2 regions of the Sphingomonas flavida genome follow, and region 2 is predicted to be linked to the other one. Evidence: riboswitches for the same ligand, from Rfam matches in the RefSeq annotation. Region 2 holds a riboswitch; the other holds the start of a gene.
What was found. A riboswitch is a leader RNA that binds a small molecule or an ion and turns the genes downstream of it on or off. The one in region 2 is predicted to bind cobalamin.
Positions count from the first base shown of each region.

Region 1: linked by a shared signal. The riboswitch ahead of U1703_RS03900 (TonB-dependent receptor) and the one ahead of U1703_RS02715 (HoxN/HupN/NixA family nickel/cobalt transporter) in region 2 are both predicted to bind cobalamin.

Region 1 is NZ_JAXOJH010000002.1:362,414-369,313, forward strand. Features, by position in the region: gene U1703_RS03880 (sensor histidine kinase) at 1-1,160, shown strand, start outside; gene U1703_RS03885 (SMP-30/gluconolactonase/LRE family protein) at 1,184-2,191, opposite strand; gene U1703_RS03890 (glutaredoxin domain-containing protein) at 2,318-2,584, shown strand; gene U1703_RS03895 (Gfo/Idh/MocA family protein) at 2,800-3,717, opposite strand; cobalamin riboswitch at 3,891-4,115, shown strand; gene U1703_RS03900 (TonB-dependent receptor) at 4,291-6,450, shown strand; gene U1703_RS03905 (PepSY-associated transmembrane domain-containing protein) at 6,470-6,900, shown strand, end outside.
Region 2 is NZ_JAXOJH010000002.1:114,468-121,367, forward strand. Features, by position in the region: gene secD (protein translocase subunit SecD) at 1-586, opposite strand, end outside; gene yajC (preprotein translocase subunit YajC) at 591-941, opposite strand; tRNA gene U1703_RS02690 (tRNA-Pro) at 1,134-1,210, shown strand; gene U1703_RS02695 (diguanylate cyclase domain-containing protein) at 1,721-2,875, shown strand; gene U1703_RS02700 (IS1182 family transposase) at 3,067-4,503, opposite strand; gene U1703_RS02705 (hypothetical protein) at 4,569-4,772, opposite strand; gene U1703_RS02710 (septal ring lytic transglycosylase RlpA family protein) at 4,844-5,422, opposite strand; cobalamin riboswitch at 5,532-5,747, shown strand; gene U1703_RS02715 (HoxN/HupN/NixA family nickel/cobalt transporter) at 5,903-6,900, shown strand, end outside.

The DNA of each region.
Region 1 (6,900 bases), 250 kb from region 2:
AGTTCGACGGCTGGTTCTATCAGACCGTGGTGAAGCTGGGCGACGGCGTGGCGACCACGACCCGCGACATCAGCGAGTGGAAGGCGACCCAGGCCGAAATCCTGCGGCTGCGCGAAGAGGTGGTGCAGGTGAGGCTGGCGGACAGCGAAAGCCAGCTGGCGGCGATCTTCGCCACCGCGCCGGTCGGACTGTCGGTGATCACGCCGGAGGGGCGGTTCCTGCGCGTCAACGACGAGCTTTGCCGGATCGTCGGCCGCCCGGCCGAGGCGCTGTTGAACGCCAGCGTGGCCGAGATCACCCATCCCGACGACATGGCCCCCAGCCTGATCGCGATCACGCAGGCGGCGGCCACCGGGCGTCCCAGCACCCTCGACAAACGCTACTTCCGGCCCGACGGTTCGCAGGTCTGGGCCAGCAGCACGATCTCGCTATTGCCGCCGACCGGGGGGCAGGGGAGCCGCTTCCTGGTCGTCACCGCCGACCTGACCGACCGCCGCAAGACCGAGGCGGCGCTGCGCCGGAGCGAGGCGTCGCAGCGCGTACTGATCGCCGAACTGCAACACCGGACCAGCAACCTGATGGGCGTCGTCCGTTCGATCGCCGACCATACCGCGCGGGGGACCGACGACCTGGCCGGTTTCCTGGCACATTTCGACGACCGTATGGCCGCCTTGTCGCGTGTGCAGGGGCTGTTGTCGCGGCTCAACGATCATGACCGGGTGTCGTTCGAGGATCTGATCCACACCGAATTGGCGGCGATGGGCGGCCGGGCGGGGCGGACCACGCTGGAGGGGCCGACGGGCGTCCGGTTGCGCTCGACGACGGTGCACACGCTGGCCATGGCGATCCACGAGCTGGCGACGAACGCGATCAAGCATGGCGCGCTGGGCCAGGCCGATGGGCGGCTGGCGATCCGCTGGTCGCTCGATCCGTGCGGGGCCGATGGCAAGCCGTGGCTGCACATCGACTGGCGCGAAAGCGGGGTGGCGATGCCGGAGCCTGATATACGGACGGATCGTCACGGCCAGGGGCGCGAACTGATCGAGCGAGCGCTGCCTTATCAGTTGAATGCGCGTACCACCTATGCGCTGGGGGCGGACGGGGTCCACTGCACGATCGCCATTCCCGTGTCGGCCAGCATGATCGAGGGCGTCGCCTAGGGTGTTCCGCCCGGGGGCCTCGATCAGCCCTGCCAGCCGGGGCGCAGCGCCACGCGCAGGATACGGTCATTGGCCGCCAGGAACAGCGCACGGCCGCCCTCGCCAAAGGCGCAGTTGGCGACCGGCGAGCCCTGTTCGATCAGGCCCAGCGGCTCGGCGTCGGGCGTCATCAGCATAATGCCGCCGGGCACCGAGCAGACGAGCGTACCGTCGCGCGCGACCTTCATGCCGTCGGGCAATCCCGCGCCGCCCGCCGCCCGCATCGCCCTGGCGTCGAGCAGCACGCGGCGGCCGCTCACCTGTCCGTGCGTATCCACGTCATAGACCATGATGCGCGGCGCGGCCTCGTCCGACACCGAGACGTAGAGTTTCCGCTCGTCGGGCGACATCGCAATGCCGTTCGGCTTGGTCAGCTCGCCGTCGATCAGGTCGATGCGACCATCGGGGCGGCGGCGATAGACGCCGTTGACCGGCTGTTCCTTCAGCGGTGACCGGTCGCCGTCCTGAAAGCCGTAGGGCGGGTCGGTGAACCAGATCGCCCCGTCGCGCGCGACATGCATGTCGTTGGGGCTGTTGAAGCGCTTGCCCGCATAACGATCGGCCAGCACAATGCGGCGGCCGGTGGCCAAGTCGACGCGGTCGAGGCTGCGCCCGCCGCTATTGGCGATCAACAGCGCACCACCGGCATCCAGCGCCAGGCCATTCGCGCCGGGTTCGCGGACCAGCTTGGGGTCGGTGCCGGGCGCGCCCGACGGGTTCAGCACGACGGAAAGGCCGCGTCCCCGCTGCCAGCGGCGCACCAGATTGGCGGGGGGATCGGAAAACAGCAGATACCCGCCGCGCGGCACCCAGACCGGCCCCTCGGCCCAGCGGATGCCAGTCGCGATCACCTCGGGCTCGGTGCCCGGCGCGATCATGCGGTCGAGCGCGGGGGACAGGCGACGAAGACGCGGCGCGCCCTGTGCCGCCGCGACGGGCGCGGCCATGAGCGCAAGGCCTGCGGCCAGGACGGAGCGGCGATCGGGTGTCATGTCCATGATGATGCGCGAAGCCTGGAAGCCGCGCAAGCCACTGATCCGCCTGCCGGTTTGGGTCATCGGGGCGGGGCGATGGAGGGGGTGGGCGGAACCCTTTGGACGGGCCGACGCTGTGGTCGCATGACCCAGAAGGAAAACGACATGGCGGAGCAGAAGACGGCGACCCTCTACCGCATGGTGCTGCCCAAACATACCTGCCCCTTCGGCGTGCGCGCCAAGGAGATGCTGGAGGGAGCAGGCTATGAGGTCGACGACCGCATCCTGTCCTCGCGCGACGAGGTCGAGGCGTTCAAGGCGGAGCAGGACGTCGCCACCACCCCGCAGATTTTCATCGATGGCGAGCGCATCGGCGGCAGCGACGCACTGGAGGCTTATCTCGCCGATTAGGCGCGATCGTTTCTGTTCTGCCGTTCAGGCGACAGCCGGGCGAAAACAGGCCTGCTCTCCCGAACCCCATACCACCCCGGCGAAGGCCGGGGTCCAGTTGGGAAACGGCAAGAGGGGCGTCCAATGATCGCCCAACTGGATCCCGGTCTTTGCCGGGACGGCGCTTGGGGGACATGGGAAACCTTCGCAGGGGAAGAGCGGATGGCCGAAACGCTTCAGGCGGATGGCGGCATCGCCCCCATGGCTTCCGCTGCTTCGGTCATCGCCTCGCACAGAGCATGGGTCGCCAGGATATTATCGGCATCCGTCGCCACCCCGTCGCGGGCGGCGCTCAGGAAGTCGAGGCACATCGCCTCGAACCCGCGCTGCCGGCCGACCGAGGTCCAGTCGCCGCGTCGTGTCCGGACCTCGCTTCCGGCCAGATGCACCTGGTCCGCCATGTTCAGCACCGACCGGCGGAGGCCGCCCCCCATCACGTCCAGCCGTTCCTCGTTCAACCCGCTGTCCCGGTGCATCATGCCGATCGCGGTGAAACCGTCGCCCGCCAGCATCAGTGTGATCGCGGTCAGCAGGCCGTCGACGACCCTGGGTTCGATCACGCGGCGGCGTATCGGCCCCGGCGCCATGAAGAGCAGCGTGTCGGCGACATGGATGAAGTCGTCGAAGATCACACGGCGCGCGACGTCCGGCTGGCGGTGGCGGTGCTTCTCCATGACGATCAGGTCCGCCGTTTCGTCGCGCAGCGTGGCGTAGCAGGGCGCGAACCGGCGGTTGAACCCGATCCGCAGCAAGGTGTCCTGCGCCGCCGCCAGCTCGACGAGCCGTTCGGCCTGTGCCAGCGTATCGGCCAGCGGCTTGTCAACGAAGGTCGCGATTCGCGCCTCGAGCAGTCGCCGGACCAGTGCGGGGTGCGCCTCGGTCGCGGCGTGGACGAAGGCGGCGTCGAACGCGCCGGTCGCCAGCGCCGCGTCCAGCGTGGCATGATGGCCCGCCACCCGCCAGGCGCGGGCGGTGTCGTGTCGCACCTGCGCATTGCGCGTGACGAGATGCAGGGCGATGTCGGGGCGGGACGCCAGGACGGGCAGATAGGCCTTGTGCGCGATATCGCCCAGACCGATGACCAGCACGCGCATGTCCGTCTCTCCTTCGACCCACCGCCATGGAACCGGGGAGGGCTTTCGATCCGTCCGGCTTTCCGCCGTCACGGGGCCGCGTGTCAAACGCCGATGGGACCGCCGTGCCGTCCTCCGCCGTCTTGTACCGCACGGCGCCTTCCCCTATCGATCGCAGCGGCGGTGCCGCGAGGTGCTGTCATGATCGCGTCGGTTCCTCCGGGAGGAGGATGAAAAGGGAATCCGGTGAAGGCGAGTGGTCGCCGAAATCCGGGGCTGTCCCTGCAACTGTAAGCGGCGAGCAAGGCGTGCACCGGCGGGATGATCGCATCCGGCCAGGCCACTGGGGCAACCTGGGAAGGCCGCACACCCGGCGACGACCCGCGAGCCAGGAGACCTGCCGACGTCTGGTCGCTCATGCCTGGTCCAGGGGATGGCCGAGGCACGGTGATGATCCGACGAGCGACGCCAAAGGTGCGGCGGGGGCCGCATGGATGGGTGTGCGCGTGGCCGGTGGCGTCCGGCGGGCATGGCCGTCGCCGCGTGTGCGGAGGGCCCCCGTCGATGTGCGTCAGACGCCCGAAGGACAAGACGATGTCGTGTATTTCCCTGAATGCCGCCGCCCCGGCGATATTGCTCGCGCTGGGTGCCGCCCCCGCGATCGGACAGGTGGCCGAGCCCCGTGCCAATGAGGGGGGCAGCGACAGTGCCACCATCCTCGTCATCGGCGAAAAGGACGGTGGCGTGCTGACCATGCCCAATGCGACGGCCAGCCGGTTGAACCTGACGCCGCTGGAAACGCCCGCCAGCATCGCGACGCTGGACGGCGACACCATCCGTGCGCGCGGGGACCAGTCGCTGGTCGATGCGCAGACCCGCGCACCGGGGATCACCAGCGTCGCCAATCTGGGCAATGGCGGCACCGCGCTCGCCGCGCGCGGCTTTGCGGGGCAGGGGTCGGTGCTGCAACTGATCGACGGCGTGCGGCTGTTTCCGGCGGCGGGGACGATCACCTTTCCGACCGACCCTTGGATGGTCGAGCGGGTCGACGTGCTGAGCGGCCCGGCCTCGGTCCTGTACGGGCAGGGCGCGCTGGGCGGTGCGGTGAACGTCGTGATGCGGCGGCCCGACGCCCGGCGCACCTCCGTGCAGGGTGAGATCGGCTATGGCGCGCAGGACAGCCTGCATGCCGCGGCCGGAATGGGCGGGCCGATCGGCGACACGCTGGCCTATCGGATCGACGGCAGCTGGCGGCGCTCGGACGGTTATGTCGATCGGGGATCGTCGCGCAGCCTGGCGCTGGCGGGGACACTGCGCTGGACGCCGCTTCCGACACTGGCGATCACGTTGCGCGGCGATCATGGCGACCAGCGGCCCATGGCCTATTTCGGAACGCCGCTGATCGCGGGGCAGCTCGATACGCGTAACCGGCGGGCGAACTACAATGTCGCCGATGCGCGGCTTCGCTTTCGGGACGATCGCGCCACGCTTCAGGTCGATTGGACGCCAAACGACTGGATCAGCTTCTCCAACACCACCTATCGCCTGACCAGCGACCGGTTCTGGCGCAATCTGGAAAGCTATGCCTGGGTCGCGCCCGTGGGAGCGGGGTCGGGCACGATCCAGCGCAGCGACAATTATGGCATCCGCCACGATCAGACGCAGTGGGGTAACCAGGCGGCCGTCACGCTGAAGACGCCGATCCGGGGCGCGGTGGGCAATGCGCTGGTCCTGGGCTTCGACGCCAATCTGGTCCGGTTCACGCACGAGAATAATTTCGGATCAGACGCGCAGGTCGACATGGTCGATCCCTTCCGCTTCGACCCCGGCCGGTTCCTGGATACGCAGGGGATCGCGCCGCGATACCGCACGCGGACCGGCGAATGGGCGATCTTCGCCGAGGACCGGGTGACGCTGGGCGGGGGAGTGTCGATCGTCGGCGGCGTGCGGCACGAACAGGACCGGGTGCAGCGCTGGTCGATCGCCTATCCGCAGGGAACACCGGCCGAGACCTTCGCCCTCGATCGCACCTATCGCAACACGACCTGGCGCATCGGCACGGTGTGGCAGCCGCAGGCGACGCTGTCGCTCTACGCGCAATATGCGACCGGGGTCGATCCGCTGGGCACGCTGACCACGGTCACCACGGGGCAGGTGGCATTCAGCAATGCGCGCGGCCACCAGGTCGAGGTCGGCGCGAAGGCGTTGTTCCTGGACGGGCGCGGCACCGCGACGCTGGCCGCCTATCGTATCGTCAAGACCGGGCTGCTGGCGCAGCGGACCCTGTCGAGCCCGATCGAACAGGTGGGGCAGCGATCCGCGCAGGGGATCGAGGCGGCGGTGACGCTCGACGTGACGCGCACGGTGGGCATCGACGCCAATGGATCGGTGCTGGATGCGCGGTTCGATGATTTCCTGTCGGGCGGCATCAGCTATGACGGCAACACGCCGCCCAACATCGCCGAGACGATGGCCAATGTCTGGCTGCGCTGGGATGCCACCCGGCGGGTCCAGGCGCGCGCCGGGCTGCGCTATGTCGGGCGACGTTTCTCGGACAATGCCAACCGTTTCCGCATCCCCGGCTATGCGACGGTGGATGCGACGATCGCCTATGCGCTGACCGATCATCTGGCGGTCGATCTGCGGGCCGCCAACCTGTTCGACAAAGCGTATGCGACCACCAGCTATGGCGACGAACAATGGCTGCTCGGCCGTCCGCGTTCGATCGACGTGGCGCTTCGTGCCGCTTTCTAAGGCGACGCGGCGGGCAATCTTGCGCTGGCTGTTCCTGACCCATCGCTGGGTCGGGATCGTCACCTGCCTGTTCTTCGCGATGTGGTTCGCCTCGGGGCTGGTCATGCTCTTCGTGCCCTATCCCGCGCTGTCGCCCGCCGCGCGCTGGCAGGGCGCGGCGGCGATCGACTGGGCCAGGGTCGACGTTGCGCCACCTCTGGCACCGGGCGCGGCGGGCCTGGTGCTGGAGATGCGTGGGGCAGAGCCGGTCTGGCGGATCGAGCAGGCGGACGGGACCATCCGGACCCGCGCCGCACGCCGCGCCGCCATACTCGCCCCGGTGGACGAGCAGCTGGCCCGCCAGGCCGCCGTCGCCTTTGCCGGAACGCCGGTCCGCTCCGCCGAGCGGCTGATGCGTGACCAATGGACGGTGGCGGGCGGTTTCGACCGGCATCGTCCGCTTTGGAAGGT
Region 2 (6,900 bases):
GGCCGGGGACCTGCACCACGATGCGGTTCGAACCCTGCTGGAGGATCGTTGGCTCCTTGGTGCCCAGCGCGTCGATACGGCGCCGGACGACCTCGGTCGCGGTCTTCATCGCGGTGTCGACCGCCTGGGTCAGGCCCGCCTGGGTCGGCTTCAGGACGAAGCGCGAGGTGTCGACGACGTTGATGTCCCATTCGCGCTGGCCGGTCATGCCCGCCCCGCCGCCGGTGATCGTCAGCAGCCGCTCGCGCGCCGCATCGACCTGCGACGGATCGCGCAGCATGAAGCTGAGCTGGCCGTTACGCACCGAGATGTCGCCGATGTCGATGCGCGGATTGCCGCGCCGCATCTCGGCCGCGACCTGGTCGCGCATCGTCTCCAGCCGCGTATTGGCGAGGTCGGCGGTGTCCGCCTCCAGCAGCAGATAGCTGCCGCCCGCCAGGTCGAGACCCTTGTTGACGCGCGGATGGGGGATCGCCCCCCATTTGTCGGTCATGCTTTCGGGCAGAAAGCTCGGGATCGCCAGCAGGCACAGCGCGCCCAGCAGCGCGATGATGGAAGCGACCTTCCAGCGGGGGAAATCCAGCATGGGGTCAGTCGTTCGCGGGCTTGGCGGTGGGATCGAGAATGTCGGTCAGCGTCGCCTTGACCACGCGGACGCGGACGTTCGGCGCGATCTCGACCTCGACCAGCTGGTCCTCGACGCGGGTCACCTTGCCGACGATGCCGCCCGCCGTGGTGACCTGATCGCCCTTCTTGACCGCCTCGATCGACGCCTGCAGCGTCTTCATGCGGCGCTGTTGCGGGCGGATCATCAGGAAGTAGAAGACGACGAAGACGACGATCAGCGGCGCGAGGCTGATGAACGAGGCGACGCCGCTGGAGCCGGCGGCCCCGGTTGCGGCGGCGGCCGCGGCGACTGGGGCGGTGAAGGGAATGAACATTCGGACCCGTCTATGCTGAATGGGCACGGGCACCGGTCGACCGATGACGATCGACAAGCCCCCATGTCGGATAGCCTGCCCGCTACCATCGCAGGCGGACAGGCGCAATGGAGAGGCGGATGTGGTGTCGGCGGTATCGCAACATCAAGGCTTGCATCCCGGATAAAACCCGCCTAGAGGCCGCCGCTCGGTCGGGGCGTAGCGCAGCCTGGTAGCGCATCACACTGGGGGTGTGGGGGTCGCAGGTTCGAATCCTGTCGCCCCGACCAATCTTCTACTGACATCGGTGGACGACGATAGAGCGGGCGAAAGCCCGCTTTTTTCGTGTTGGGCGTGTCCTGTTAGTTCGGCATGACGTGGGCGCCGGGAAGACCTTTGCCCCATGGCGGATCAAGATGCCCGGACTGATTGTCTGCTATTGGTGGATAGGCGCCGTCACGGAAATCGGTCCCGGCGTCCACCCCCCTCACGGCTGACCACTTGCGCAACTCGTCATTACGCTCCAGGGCGTTGGAGGTTGGCAGGCCAATCACGATCGGGCGTAACGTCTGGATCGGGGCAGCGACATTGATCCTCTCCGGTCTCACCATCAGCGGCTGCTACGGATGGGAGTGAGATCGGCAATCCTCCCCGTCGCTGGTGCCCAAGGACAGCCGGCGACGCGACACTGCAGCCAGTGCGCGCCGATCAATCCCGTGATATCTCGTAATAACATTGCGTTAGACATTCCCATGCGAATGTAATTGTCCCGTTCCCCTTGATCGCCGGGTTTCACCATTATGAAGCGCCCCCAACTCACGCAGACCGCTCCCTGCCGTATAGATCCCGATGTCTATGCGGCGTTGATTTCGGATCTGGCGTACAGCGCGGTACCCACCGCAATCATGGGGATCACTTTGGTCGGTATCGCGTCGCTGGCCTGGCTCCGGATTGGCAATCCTGTTTTCGCCCTTGCCGCGCTGACGGGAGCGGCAGGAACAGGCGGAAAACTGTTCCTGATGAGCTACCAGCGTGAGGCACTGAGGAATGAAACACACTGTGCTTCTACCGCCCGCTTCTACCAACAGCGGCATTTGGTCGTGACGCTGGCCACAGCAACTTCGATCGCAGCAACGGTGAGCCTGCTATTTTTCCATATCGACGCGGAATGGCATGTACTCGGGACGGCGCTCCTGTTCGCCTATTGCGCGGGTGTAGTGGCGCGTCTTGCCGTTTGTCCCGCGCTGGCGGTCGCGGCGCTGATCGTTGCCGCTGTTCCCGTCATAGTGGCATGCTGCTTTTGGAGCGATGTTCCGCACCGGGTCACGGCGGCAATGTTCGCCGTGTTTCTTGCAGGCAGTTTCGAGACGGTCCGACACGTCTATCGCAATGCCGTGCGCCATATCGCGACCGAGCTGGATATGGCGACGCTGGCACGCAACGACCCCCTGACGGGGCTTCTCAATCGTCTGGGGTTCAGAGAGGCGTTTCGCGTGACATCGGGCACGCCGGGCGGCCTCGCAATTCATTGCTTCGATCTCGACGGGTTCAAGCCCATCAACGATTGTCATGGCCATGCCGCAGGCGACCAGGTGCTCGTCGATGTTGCCCGGCGCATCCGAGCCTCTGCACCGGGTGCTGCGGCTGCACGGCTGGGCGGAGACGAGTTTGCGATCCTCCAGGGCGGCGTTGCTTGCACCGAGGACGCCATATCGTTGGCGGATCAGCTACTCGCGACGTTGCGCAAGCCATACGATATCGGCGACACCAGCGTGTATGTCGGAGCAAGCCTGGGGTTCGCGGTCGCATATGATGACGGCATGGATTTCGACGCGCTCGTGCGTGCGGCCGATCTGGCATCGTATCAGGTCAAGCGTGCGGGCGGCGGTGTATCGCAAGGACATGTCGACCACATGGACCGCCTCGCCGGGGGTGATCTTCGGATTGTTACCTGACGATGGCGACATCGCGCACCCGGTCTCCGCTGGCAAAACTGTTAGTCCAGCCTGCGTATGCCGTGCCTTCGCCGTCTCGTATGGAATTGAGTTTTGGGAATGGCAGGGACTGGGCCAGGCCGTGTAAAAACGGCTTCACAGCAGCTGGTCAGTATTTTCGGCGCGGCGCGTTGAAGGTTGAGCGTTGGCGCTCAGCTCTGAATTGCTGCGATCATTGCCCGGACGCCGAGGATGGCAATCAGCCGCTTGAAGTTATAGGCCAGAATATGGAGGCAGGCCTCGGTTCTGACGTGCTTCAGCGTTTTCGTTTGGAAGTGCGTCGAGCCCATCCATGCTTTCAGCGTGCCGAACGGATGTTCGACAGTCTGCCGGCGGATCCGCATGGCCTCTGGCGCACGATCAAAGCGCCGCTCCATCGCCTCGACGACTGCCTCATGTTCCCATCGTTTGACCCGGCGTTCCTTGCCGGTCGTGCATTGGTCATGGAGCGCGCATGTCTGGCAGTTCGAGCTCCAGTAGCTATGGAGCGTCATACCGGCCTCGACCGAGGTGTACCGATAGATCAGGTCTTCACCGGCGGGACAGCGATAGACGTTTTCCTGCTCCAGATAGACGAAGTCCTGCTTGCCGAAGCGACCTTGCGCCTTCGCCCCCGAGGTCAGCGGCCTGGGCACGAAGGCGGTAACGCCCATCCCCCCGCAGGTCCGGATGTCCTCGCCCTTGAAATAGCCCTTGTCGGCAATGGCATCCAAAGCCTCCACCCCCATGGCGTCCTTGGCTTTCGCCGCCATGAGGGCAAGTTGCCCGCGGTCATATCCAATGTTCAAAAGCTCGTGCGCGACGATGAGGTGATGTTCGGCATCGACGGCCGCCTGGAGATTGTAGCCGACGATGCTCGTGCCGCGCCCCGCACTCGCCATGGCGCGGGCGTCCGGATCGGTCAGCGACACCTGCTGGTCCGGCGCATTCCGGACTTCCTCCTCGCGTACCGCAAGATCGCGCAACTGCGTGCGCAACCGGGCGATCTTCTCCGTCAATCGCTTCGCCTTCGGCTCGGCAATGTCACTTTCTTCGCGGTCGGCACGATCAAGCGCGTCGAGATACCGGTCGATATTGTCCTGCACCTGCTTCATCCGCGAGGCGACCTTCGCGGCCGTGTAGTTCTTGTCGCGGTTGTTGACCGCCTTCATCTTGCTGCCATCGATGGCGACCACCGCGCGCGTGAACAGCCCCAATTGCCGGCACAGAACGATGAACTGGCTGCACACCGCCCGGATCGCAGCGCCATTGGCCTGGCGGAAGTTGGCGATCGTCTTGAAGTCGGGCGCCAACCGCCCCGTCAGCCACATCAATTCCACGTTGCGCTGTGCTTCACGCTCGAGCCGCCGGCTCGACTGGATCCGGTTCAGATAGCCGTAGAGGTAGATCTTGAGCATCGTCGCCGGATGATAGGCGGGCCGCCCCGTCTTGGCCGGCGTCATGCCCGCGAACTCCAGCGCCTTCAGATCCAGCGCATCGATGAACGCCTCGACCGCGCGAACCGGGTTATCTGCCGATACGTAATCATCAAGCGATGCAGGCAGCAGATAGTCCTGCCGACGGTCTTCCCCCTGAACGAAACGGCCCATGCCCAAGCCTCCCGAAACGTCGGAAAACCATAGCAGATTCCGAAGTTTTTACACAGCCTCGGGCGTTAGCTGCCGTTATGCGGCTTGCGAAACCGAGCATATTTTTCGGGTGACGACTGCGACCTGTAGCGCCCTCCGGCCCGATAGAGCGGCAGACGGTCCACGATCCAGATTAAAGATCGCAGAACCACGCGGAGGAAGAGATAGTCGACGATCAGGAACACGATGATAGCGGCCAGGCCTATCGCATTTAGCATCATCTGGCTCACAGCTGCTCTCCCGGTCGCTTCCTGACATACCAGCAAGTTGCAGCGTCTGCTATTGGGCAAAGCTGCCGCTCCTAACGCACCGTCATCCCGGCTGCCGCGATCTGTGACAAGAGGTTCGCCCGCACGGCGTCCGATACCGGCGGCAAGGGCCGGGCCGCCTTGCCGTGGCGCAGGCGTTCGCGGTCCTTTTCGTCCGGTTCGACGCGGCGCACCCGTACCGCGGCCTTGCCGACCGCGCGCAGGCCCAGTTGCTCGGCCGCGCCGCGTGACAGGTCGATGATCCGCGACGATCCCGCGAACGGCCCGCGATCGTTGACCCGCACGATGATCCGTCGCCCGGTATCCAGCGCCGTCACCTCGACATAGCTGGGCAGGGGAAGGGTGGTGTGCGCCGCCGTGGCCCAGCCGGGGCGGAAGCGTTCGCCGTTCGCAGTGCGCTTGCCCGATTCGCCGCCATACCAGCTGGCATAGCCCAGCATGTCGTAGGTCGCGTCCTCGGCGGGGACATAGGTGACGCCGCGTACCGTATAGGGCCGCCCGATCCGCACCGGCGTGTCGCTGACCGGCCGGTAATTCCCGCCCGAACAGGCCGCCACCAGGCAGGCCGCCGCCGGTGCCCAGCGGCGCCCCCAGCGGCACCATCGTCTCATATCCACCATGGGTTCCGGATTAGGCCGCGAGATGGGGGTGATAAAGCGGTTTGCGCCTCCATCCGCCGCAGACTATCCCCGTGCCGACCGGTATGGGCTTCCAGCCCGATCGCCGGTCAATCGCACCGGTGCCCCTCGGGGCTTGAAACGGGAACGGGGTGCAAATCCCCGGCTGTCCCTGCAACTGTAAGCGGTGAGCGCGCGACGCTGGTGTCCCGTTCCCTTATTGGGGCGCGAGGCACGGCCACTGGAGCGATCCGGGAAGGCTGCATCGCCGACGCTTCGACCCGCGAGCCAGGAGACCTGCCGATGCGAGTCGCTCTTGCCGCGATCCAGGGGATGGTCATGGCGAAGATATATTGTATCATGTGAGCGACGCCACGTGGCCGATGCGAATCGAATCCGACTCTGACGTGCGTCCGTCTGTGGTCGGCCCGGTCGGCCTTTGTCGCCATGGCGCCCGGGGGAAGAGATCCGCCCATGTCCGAAGTTTCCATCCGACCCTCGCTCAAGCGCCGCGTCACGTGGCTGATGGGTGCGCTTGTCATCGTCAATATCGCCGTCTGGGGCTGGGCGCTGAGCGTGTTCGCGGGCAACAGCCTGATGCTGGGCACCGCCTTGCTCGCCTATAGCCTGGGGTTGCGTCATGCGGTCGATGCCGATCACATCGCGGCCATCGACAATGTCACCCGCAAGCTGATGCAGGACGGCCAGCGGCCCATCGCGGTCGGCCTGTGGTTCGCGATCGGCCATTCCGCCATCGTCCTGATCGCGGCGACCACGGTCGCGCTTGCCGCCAGCACCCTGTCCGATTTCGAGGCGTTCGGGCAGAGCGGCGGGACGATCGCCACCATCGTCTCGGCCAGTTTCCTGTTCGCCATCGCGATCATGAACCTGATCATCCTGCGCGACGTGTGGACCCGTTTCCGCCGCGTCGCGCGCGGCGAGCCGATGGCCGAGGCGGATGCCGACATGCTGTTTTCGGGGCAGGGGCCGCTGTCGCGCCTGTTCCGTCCGCTGTTCCGGCTGATCCGGCGGAGCTGGCACATGGCGCCGCTGGGCTTCCTGTTCGGGCTGGGCTTCGACACCGCGACCGAGGTGGCGATCCTGGGTCTCTCGGGCTCGCATGCGGCGGACGGCGTGTCGCTGGCGACGATCCTGGTCTTCCCGGTGCTGTTCGCGGTCGGCATGGCGCTGATCGACACCGCCGATGGGCTCGTCATGCTGGGGGCGTATGAGTGGGCGTTCGTCCACCCCTTGCGCAAGCTCTACTACAATATGACGATCACGCTCGTCTCGGCACTGGTCGCGCTGGTGATCGGCGGTATCCAGGCGACCGCGCTGCTGGCCGAGCGGTTCGGCTGGACCTCGGGGCCGTTCCGTTATGCAGGCGAGCTGTCCGAGCATTTCAATATACTCGGCTTCGCGATCGTCGGGCTGTTCGTGCTCTGCTGGGGAGCGAGTTTCCTCCTCTATCG